One region of the Paenibacillus sp. SEL3 genome, then DNA from elsewhere that is predicted to be linked to it. Evidence: riboswitches for the same ligand, from Rfam matches in the RefSeq annotation. Region 1 holds a riboswitch; each other region holds the start of a gene.
What was found. A riboswitch is a leader RNA that binds a small molecule or an ion and turns the genes downstream of it on or off. The one in region 1 is predicted to bind cobalamin.
Positions count from the first base shown of each region.

Region 2: another riboswitch for cobalamin. It lies ahead of metE (5-methyltetrahydropteroyltriglutamate--homocysteine S-methyltransferase); the one in region 1 lies ahead of ACYCS5_RS21735 (ABC transporter substrate-binding protein).
Region 3: another riboswitch for cobalamin. It lies ahead of ACYCS5_RS13900 (ABC transporter substrate-binding protein); the one in region 1 lies ahead of ACYCS5_RS21735 (ABC transporter substrate-binding protein).

Region 1 is NZ_CM137725.1:4,715,919-4,719,197, forward strand. It holds gene cbiB (adenosylcobinamide-phosphate synthase CbiB) at 1-778, shown strand, start outside; gene ACYCS5_RS21730 (histidine phosphatase family protein) at 828-1,580, shown strand; cobalamin riboswitch at 1,703-1,894, shown strand; gene ACYCS5_RS21735 (ABC transporter substrate-binding protein) at 2,102-3,109, shown strand; gene ACYCS5_RS21740 (FecCD family ABC transporter permease) at 3,106-3,279, shown strand, end outside.
Region 2 is NZ_CM137725.1:2,780,597-2,783,875, forward strand. It holds gene ACYCS5_RS12880 (anaerobic ribonucleoside triphosphate reductase) at 1-303, shown strand, start outside; gene nrdG (anaerobic ribonucleoside-triphosphate reductase activating protein) at 300-797, shown strand; cobalamin riboswitch at 1,002-1,197, shown strand; gene metE (5-methyltetrahydropteroyltriglutamate--homocysteine S-methyltransferase) at 1,359-3,279, shown strand, end outside.
Region 3 is NZ_CM137725.1:3,002,610-3,005,888, forward strand. It holds gene ACYCS5_RS13900 (ABC transporter substrate-binding protein) at 1-1,406, opposite strand, end outside; cobalamin riboswitch at 1,624-1,821, opposite strand; gene ACYCS5_RS13905 (nucleobase:cation symporter-2 family protein) at 2,579-3,279, opposite strand, start outside.

The sequences.
Region 1 (3,279 bases):
CTCCTTTGCGCTCGCCTGGGCGCTGTTGCAATTGCTTGCCTGGATTCATCCGTGGTTATCTGTCGGCGCAGAAATAGTGCTGATTGCGACCACGATTGCTTCCAAAGGACTAAAGGATGCAGGAATGGCAGTCTACCGAGCGTTGCAGGCGGATGACCTGGCTGTGGCACGGCGGGAGCTGGGCATGATAGTCGGGCGGGATACGCAGCAACTTGATAAGCCTGAGATTGTACGCGGTACGGTTGAAACGGTCGCTGAAAATATCGTGGACGCGATTATTTCCCCGCTTTTTTATGCCTTGATCGGGGGAGCACCCTTGGCGCTGGCTTATCGTGCTGTGAATACGCTCGATTCCATGGTTGGGTACAAAAATGAAGAGTATCTGCATTTAGGCTGGGCTTCAGCACGTCTAGATGATGTGGCTAACTACATTCCAGCACGCCTGACAGCGGCAATGCTTGTGATAGCGGCGTGGATGTACAAACGAGATGCTGCAAGAAGCTGGCGCACAGTCAAGCGAGACGCTCGTCTGCACCCAAGTCCGAACAGTGGCTTCCCGGAATCGGCTGTTGCTGGTGCATTGGGGATTCGTCTTGGAGGATATAATGTGTATCATGGCGTGCGCTCCTTTCGTGCATACATGGGGGATTGGATACGACCGCTAGAGTCGAAAGATATACGGCATACGATCCAGCTGATGTTCGCCGTGTCCAGTATGTTTGTAGGATTGTGTTTGTTAGGAGCCGCAGGTTGTTTTGCCTTGGGATGGGTGCGGTGAGGGTGAGGAGTGACACGCTGAATAATGATCGAGCAGGAAGTGACATTTCTTGAAACAAGATATAGCAGCAAAAAGGACAGTAGAATACGCACAAAGACCGAACTCACAGGAGGATAAGGTGCCGTATGATGCTAAAGAAGATCTGCATTGGGATATGGAGCTCGTGTTAGTTCGTCACGGCACAACCTTATGGAACAAGGAACGTCGATATCTGGGACACTCCGACTTAGGTTTGCTACCGGGGGCAGAGCAGGAATTAAAGCCTTTGCAGGAAAAATTGCAAGGTCAGTCCTTTGCTCGAATCTATTGCAGCGACTTAATGCGATGTCGCCAGACCTTGCAGATCATTGTGCCGGAATCAGAGTTGACGTCTGGGCGTTCCCTATCTACTATGCCTCCTATGATGGAACCATGTCTGCGAGAGCTTCATTTTGGCGAGTGGGATGGAAAAACGTATGACATGCTCAAGGATGTGTCGTTGTATCGGGCTTGGATTGATGAGCCGCAACGGATCACCCCACCTGGTGGAGAGTCTTGGACAGATTTTGTAAATCGTCTGCGCAAATTTCTTGACTCTCTGTATGAATGGCGTGTTGCTATGGAAGTTCAACCCATGGATTTGACTGCTACGTCGCCCTCTGTTTTGGTCGTTACGCATGGTGGCGTAATTCGTCAGCTAGCTTGCATGCTGATACCGGGCCATGATTTTTGGAGTCTGAATCCGAAGCCGGGAGAAGCATTAAGGATTCAATTGAGGCTGGCAGGACCGCACAATTACATAGCGGAAATGCTTCCTCATTAGGTTAGACACCAGCGGATAAAGAGGCTGTTTGGGTTGTAAGCCGCCTCATTTTAACCTATAATCATCAAGTAAAAGAACGGCTTGACTACCACTACATCAAATATCCAGCAGACGAGGTCGGCGCAGCGTGATGAAACTATGGTTTCCCTCCCTGCGCTGTTAAAAGGGAAGTCGGTGTGAATCCGGCGCGGTCCCGCCACTGTAAATGGAAACATGCCCGTTAGTCCTCTTTATATGTTACTAAGCATATGAAAGAATTTCAGGACATGTATTTTACCATAAGTCAGGATACCTGCCCGTCCGCCTGTCACCATAATCCTTCGAGGAAAGGATGACGTGTTCGCAGTGACTGTCCATGCGGAAAGAAGCTGCCGCCTGCGCACGATCTGCGCTAACGTGACCCCTGTGTCCTGATATGAGGATGCGGGGGTTTTTGATAGGAAAAGAAGGCTAGATTTAGAAGATATCTGATGATGTTCAAGTAACGCTCTTAACGATTTATTTATGAAGGGGTGCAAATCATGGCAGGAAAAAAAATAAAGGTGTGGACAACAGGTCTATTGGCTCTGATTTTGGCAGTTGTGCTGAGTGCATGTGGCGCTAATGGAAAAAATGCAGAAAATAAAGAGGGTCAGGCTTCTTCACAGCAGCCGGGACAGGCAGTAAACGCACAAGAGCCTCCGGGCAAAACGGTTTACCCGCTCACAGTTAAAGATGCAACAGGACAGGAATTTACATTCAAAAAAGCGCCGGATAAAATCGTTTCCGTCTCCCCGGCAGAAACCGAGGCGTTGTTCGCCATTGGGCTGGATAAGGAAATTGTCGGCGTCTCCGACTACTCTGATTACCCGGAAGCAGCTACGAAAAAGCCTAAAGTGGGCGGTATTATGAAACCGAACGAAGAGGCGATCATTGCTGCGAACCCGGAAGTCGTTTTTGCAGGGATATCACTTAGTGAACAGGCTACGACCAAGCTGCGCGACATGGGAATTATGATTTTTAAAACGGAACCGAAGACAGTGGAAGATGTCATGGCTAACATCGAATTGTATGGGAAAATCACCGATCATCAGAGAGAAGCAAGAGCGGTGACTGACAAGATGAGAGCAGATGTAGCAGAAGTAAAAGAAGGAATTAAAAATATCGGTAAAGGGCAGAAGCTGCGGGTATACGTCGAGTTTTCACCAGGCTGGACAGTGGGTAAAGGCGAGTTTATGGACGAGCTGATTACGTTGGCGGGCGGCGAAAATGTAGGTGCCACGCAGAAGGGGTGGTACCAAATCAGTGAGGAAAATATTATTGCTGCGAACCCTGACGTGATTTTGTACAGCAAAAGTGTCAAGGACGACAAAACGGGCCAGACGCTCGGTGATATCATTAAAGCTCGCAGTGGATGGGATCAAATATCGGCTGTTCGCCACAACCGGGTATTTGCCGTGGATGATAATTTGATCAGTCGTCCGGGTCCACGCGTAACGGAAGGTCTCAAGGAAGTGGCCAAGGGCGTGTATCCTGAAATTTTCAAATGAACCGTAAACTGATCGGCTTTGGAGGGACAGGTCTTGTCCTGCTGTTGCTGACGCTGCTGCTCTGTCTTGGCATCGGCTCGGCCAAGCTTCCGGTCAGCCAAATCACGGGCATTCTGGTTAACCACCTACCGTGGTTAGGCGATACGTTTACACCGGATTGGAATACATCC
Region 2 (3,279 bases), 1.9 Mb from region 1:
GCGATATCATACATTGAGCTGGACGGTAATGCGCGGAATAACCCGGATGCGTTTCTTAAAATTGTTCAATACGCGCTGCATCAGAATATCGGCTACTTCTCCATCAACCATCCGGTGGATCGTTGTACGGAATGCGGTTATGAAGGAATTATCGGGACAAGCTGCCCCCAATGTGGCACAGATGAGGAGCACACACACTTTCAGCGCTTACGTCGGGTAACCGGATATCTGACAGGAGATTATACCGTTCGCTTTAATGCTGCAAAACAGGCAGAAGTTCGAGATCGGGTGAAACATAAGTGAATTTGTGTGGCTACATTCCGGAATCTCTGAACGAAGGATACGGCCTGCGCACCGTCGTGTTCATTAGCGGTTGCCGTCATGCCTGTCCCGGATGCTTTAATCCAGCGTCGTGGAGCTTCCGTGCAGGTGAGCCATTCACACCCCAACGACAACAGGAAGTCATTCGTGACATCATGGATAATCCGTTGTTGGATGGACTGACTCTCTGCGGGGGAGACCCGTTTTTCTCAGCAGCAGAATGCTCGCAATTTGTGCGCGACTTCCGTGCGGCCTGTCCCGACCGAACCGTGTGGGCTTACACTGGCTTTGTCTATGAAGATCTACTCACAGATCAGGAGCGACAGGAGCTAGCACTTTTGTGCGATGTGATTGTGGATGGTCGCTTTGTAGAACAGCAAAAGGACCTGACCCTTCCCTTCCGGGGCAGCCGCAACCAGCGTCTGGTAGATGTAAAAGCCAGCATTCAGGCAGGTTACACCGTTTCATTGACTTAAGGCGAAGGTTACTCGGCAAATGCTATATCTAATCTAGGACAAGTCTCCATCATGGATGAGGCTTGTCTTTTTTTTGCATATCCCTAACAGATTCCATTGCAGTTTCTATCGCAGTTTCTATCGCAGTTTCTATTGCGCATCCTGCAAGTTTCACTTATGATGGTGAACAAGTATACGAGTGCATAATTATTCGTCATACCTTAACCGCATAGCTTGGAGATAGGTGTCTGTTCTATTCAGATCAGGCTTAAAAGGGAAGCCGGTGCAAATCCGGCACGGTCCCGCCACTGTAAACGGGGAACTTTCAGCTGTTCATACAACCACTGGTCCACAGACCGGGAAGGGATGCTGAGAGTCATGATCCGTAAGTCAGGAGACCTGCCTATTTTAACAACATCGCAAGTACCTACGGAAGATAGGGAGGTGTTAAGAGCAGTCGCCGTATTTTTGATTTTTTAATCACGGAGGCATTCTTTCCCCTACTTATTTTTAACTCTGGGGGGAAGAATGCCTTTTTTGGTACGTAAAAATAAAACAGCCACCCACTAGGAGGAAAAGTACATGTCCGTCATTGAATGGCCTGAATTGTCCGGCTTAATTAGCAGTAATCTGGGATATCCGCGTATCGGCGAAAACCGGGAATGGAAGAAAGCACTGGAACGCTTCTGGAACGGCAGTATTAGCGAAAGCGAACTGCAAACGGAAATGAAAAGATTACGGTTGGAGCATCTGAGCAAGCAGCGTGACAAGGGGATTGATCGCATTCCTGTCGGAGACTTCTCCTATTATGATCACATGCTGGATACATCTGTGATGTTTGGCCTCGTACCCGAACGGTTCAACCATCGTCCCGCAGGTCCGATTCCTCTGTCCGTGTATTTCGGGATCGCTCGTGGACAGAAGGGAGCAACCGCCAGTGAAATGACCAAATGGATGAACACCAATTATCACTACATCGTTCCTGAATTGGCAAACGCAGTCCCGGTGTTCACTGAAAATAAACCTTTACGGGCTTATCGTGAAGCAAAACAAGAGCTAGGCATTGATGGGAAACCGGTCCTCATCGGCCCCTATTCATTCGTTACCCTTTCCAAAGGCTATGATCGCAAGGAGCTTGCTTCTATTATAAGAACCTTCCTGCCTTTATACACCCGTGTCCTGTCTGAACTAGCAGCAGAAGGTGTTCAGTGGGTCCAAATCGATGAACCTGTCCTGACCACCTCATTCCCAGTAGAGGATCTGGACATTATTCAGGAAGTCTATGAAGCTTTGGCCCAAGCTGCGCCCTCTTTAAATATAATGCTGCAAACTTACTTTGGCAGCCTGGACCATTATGAGCGTCTGTCCGCACTTCCGGTACAGGGACTGGGTCTTGATTTTGTGTATGATGATGGCGAAAATCTCCAGCATATATTGCAGCATGGTTTCCCTAAAGGAAAAACGCTGGGCGCTGGGGTCATTGACGGGCGCAATATATGGCGCAGCGACCTTAACGCTGTGGCTATCCTGCTGGGTCAGTTAGCAGAACAGACCACTGCCGAGCAGCTTATCGTACAGCCATCATGCAGTCTGCTGCATGTGCCAGTCAGTCTGGAAGCAGAGCACAAGCTGGATCGAGAACTGGTGCAAGCGCTGGCTTTTGCCGATGAAAAGCTTGAGGAAATCGCCGTCCTGACGGCTGCACTTGGCAAACACGATCCATCCGCACTCACCAAGCTTGGACAAAGTGCAGATGCGGTAGCCCGTTTCAACAGCTCAGCGGCACGCGTACAAACAGCTGACGATCTGGCTGACTTGCTGGCAAAGGAGCCTCTAACACGCAGCGTTCCTTTCGCCGAGCGTCGTGAGATTCAGCAAAATAAGCTGAAGTTGCCTCCACTGCCTACGACGACCATTGGTAGCTTCCCGCAAACCGCCGAGATCCGCAAGGCCCGCCTGCACTATCGCAAAGGAGAATGGTCTGCCGAGCAATACCGGACGTTCATCCAACAGCAAATCAAGGAATGGATTGATATTCAGGAGGACATTGGCATTGACGTGCTTGTACACGGGGAATTTGAGCGGACCGATATGGTTGAATTTTTTGGCGAAAAGCTGAATGGCTTTGCTTTTACACAAAACGGATGGGTGCAGTCCTACGGCTCCCGCTGTGTCAAACCGCCGATTATATACGGAGACGTCTCCTTCGATCAGCCCATGACTGTGGAAGAAACGGCATTCGCTCAATCGTTAACTTCCAAGCCTGTTAAGGGAATGCTTACAGGCCCTGTGACCATTTTGAACTGGTCTTTTGAACGCAATGATATTCCGCGTAGCCAAGTTGCTTTACAATTGGCTCTGGCATTACGGGCAGAGGTAGAGGCACTGGAACAAGCGGGCATCAGCATGATTCAGGTCGATGAACCCGCAATTCGTGAAGGGCTTCCGCTGAAAAAAGAACAACAGCAAGCCTATCTGGATTGGGCAGTTCAAGCCTTCCTTG
Region 3 (3,279 bases), 1.7 Mb from region 1:
GTATCCTTCGCCAGCTTCAAGCTGTTCAGAATACTCTCTAGCGGTTTGGAACTATAACGGCTTACATTGGCTTCGCTTTTCGAAGAATAAAACATGTCCATAAAATATTGCGGCTCTCCTGTATGAGCAGTAAGCATACTGTACATAGCAAAGTCCCAATCGTTTTTGGTCAACGCCTCGTCGATATTTTCCACCTTGCGAATCTTGACCTGGATTCCCTCTTTCAGCAATTGGCTTTGGATGACCTCAGCCATAACAGAGAGCTCCGGACGCTGAGGGAAAGTCAGCAGCGTAACCTCGAACGGCTTGCCTTGCTTAGTCCATGTCCCTTGGGCGTCCTTCTGCCAGCCATCCTTCGTCAACAGTTGCTCTGCCGTTCCGTCCAGCGCTTTACGCTCAACTTTACCGAAGGGAAGAATGCTCGGGAACGGGCTGCTTGCCTCCGTACCGAAGCCCCTCATGACGGCGCTCACAATCGATGCGCGTGGAATCAGGCTGTCCACCACCTTACGGTTCGCCGCATCCTTGAATACTGGCGATTCCATATTGTACACGATCATATGGGTGCGCAAGGACGGAGCTGACAGTACTTGTAACTTGTCGTTCTTTTTCAGTACCTCTGCGTTATCAACCGGAATATCCGTCGCTACGTCCACCTCGCCGGATTGCAGCGCCATCAGGCGCGAATTCCCGTCCGTAATGAACTTCATCGTCGCTTCAGCTAATCGTGCCTTCTCGCCCCAATATCCGTCATAACGCTCTACGACCAAGGATTGGTCCTTGTTGAACGCTTTGACTTTAAAGGCGCCTGTCATCGCTGGGTAACTCTGTTCATCTTTCATCGATGCCACATCCAGTACAATCGTCGATGGATCAGCTAGATTAGACACCAACGCCGCATTCGGCTGGTTTGTCGTGATCTTCAAGGCCAGCGGGCCGCTTACATCAATGGACTTCACATTCAGTAAATCCTTCGCCAGATGGCTTTTCTCAATAGAGCGTAACAAAGACGCTTTTACACTTGCTGCATCCATACTTTTTCCATTATGAAAAGTGACTTTATCCTGCAAGCTGAACGTCCAAACTGTAGGGCTATCCTGCTTCCACTCCTTTGCCAGCCAAGCCACAGGCTCCAGCTTTTCATTCAAACGTACCAGTGTCTCACCTGCACCGGATCGCATCACATCCCAGCTATTATCTCCATGCGGGTCAACGCCTGACGGTTTCCATGTATACGCCATTACCAGCTTTTTATCTGTCGCTGTTTGTTGTGCTGACGCGTTTTCACCCTTGCCGGAGCTATCCGACGTCCTATTGCTGGCACATCCCGAAAGAGCCATAACTGCCAGCAGCAGCATCACCCCTGTACATATCAACCATGAACGCCTACTACGACTGCTTATCATTCGATGAATCCCCCTCTATCTTGTAAAATCGCATAAACCTAACGCAAAACGCGAAAAAAGCATTCCAGACCACTTAATTAGCAGTCAGAAATGCCTTCAATATAAAATGTCAGAACTCACCTCGAAGCCAACTCCAAAAACATAGAAGGGATCAGATCGGTTTCAGACATTCCGTATGCAGCACGCCTAACCACCTCCCCAGCATCCCGTGGGTCTGACAGTGATGTCAAAACAGGCAGGTCTCCTGACTCCAGGCGTATCTTTCAGGCCTTCCCGGTTCTTCACAATTCCAGTGGCTGTTCTGAAAGCTCCAGCAGTATCCTGCTGATGCCTGTATACAGTGGCGGGCCCGTGTCGGAATCAACCGAACTTCCCTTTTAAGTGAACATGCTCAACAACTATGTACATCGTCTCTACGAAACCCCATACATAGAGTTGTCCGGCTCACACCTGTTTTCTTCCTTTATTTCTTTTCATTACGATCTTATTTTGTTGTCACAGGCTTGTCAATAAAGGCTGCACAATAATTTAAATTTGAACGATAAGGTAGAAACAAGACATAACCTCCAATTGCGTGCACGCAATTGAAGTGTTAAAATTAGGTATAGAGTAAACCACCGTGTCCGTATACTAAAAAGAGTCTTCGCCGCGCCAACGGCAAAGACTCTTAGGACTTGAAAGGCTGTGGATCACCACCACGGCGCGCTGCATAACTAAATGTCAATGCAAACGAAACCCACCGTTAGGGGCCAACCTAATTACGCGGTGGGTTTTCGCTTGTTCCGAAATTTTCGACGTAGCCAGCGATAAAGTTTACGAATACTAAACGCCAGGCTTAGTAACGTAACCATCCAACGCAACACATCGTAGCACGACACAAGGTTGACCATCGGCTTCACCCCCTTTCGGGAAGCTGCACCGTGGTCCGAAAACATCCACCACTATTCAAAATCCATAAGGTAAATTATACCATGATATCGCCCGCTGCTCTAGCAAATTCTTCTAGTAAGTAAACTGGAAAACGCACCAAATTAGAGCTACCCATTTCATTCCGCAGTTTATCTATATATCCCCAGACAGCAAGGGGATCTACTATCTGGATAACCCCATGCCAAACAGCCGGAAAAGAGGCATACGTCCTCTCTCCGGCTATCTTTATTTATTTCTAATCATCAAACCTTCTGTGGAACCTCCTGAACCGTCACGCTTTTGACCGATTCCCCTTGTTTTCTCGTCAAAACGATGTTCAAGACAATCGCTGTAATCGAGCCCGAAACAATACCATTTTGCAACAACATTTTGGCAAAGCTCGGCAGCTGGTCGAACATTTGTGGCAGAACGGCAGAACCTAGGCCCACAGCAATACTGCATGCTGCGATCAGCAGATTGCTTTCCTTTCGCAGATCCACTTCTGACAAAATAGACATGCCTGATGCAGCGACCGAGCCAAACATGACGATCATCGCCCCGCCCAGCACAGCGTTAGGAATCACTGTCGTTAAAGCAGCCAGCTTAGGCAGCAAACCGAGAACAACCATGATACCGCCCGCAGCAAAAATAACGTTCCGCGATTTGACGCGTGTGAGCGAGATCAGACCCACATTTTGCGAGAAGGCTGTATAAGGAAACGCGTTAAAAATACCCCCAAGCATAATCGCAAGTCCTTCCGAACGGAGTCCATTGACGATCTGCTTTTGCTCTACCTTTTGATCAATCGCCTTGCCTACTGCCAGATAAACACCCGTAGACTCGACCATGCTGACAATATTGACGATAATCATCGTACAAACTGCCATAATGCTAAACTCTGGCTTACCAAAATAAAATGGCTGCGCAACACTCACCCATGACGCATCTGCCACGGGAGCAAAAT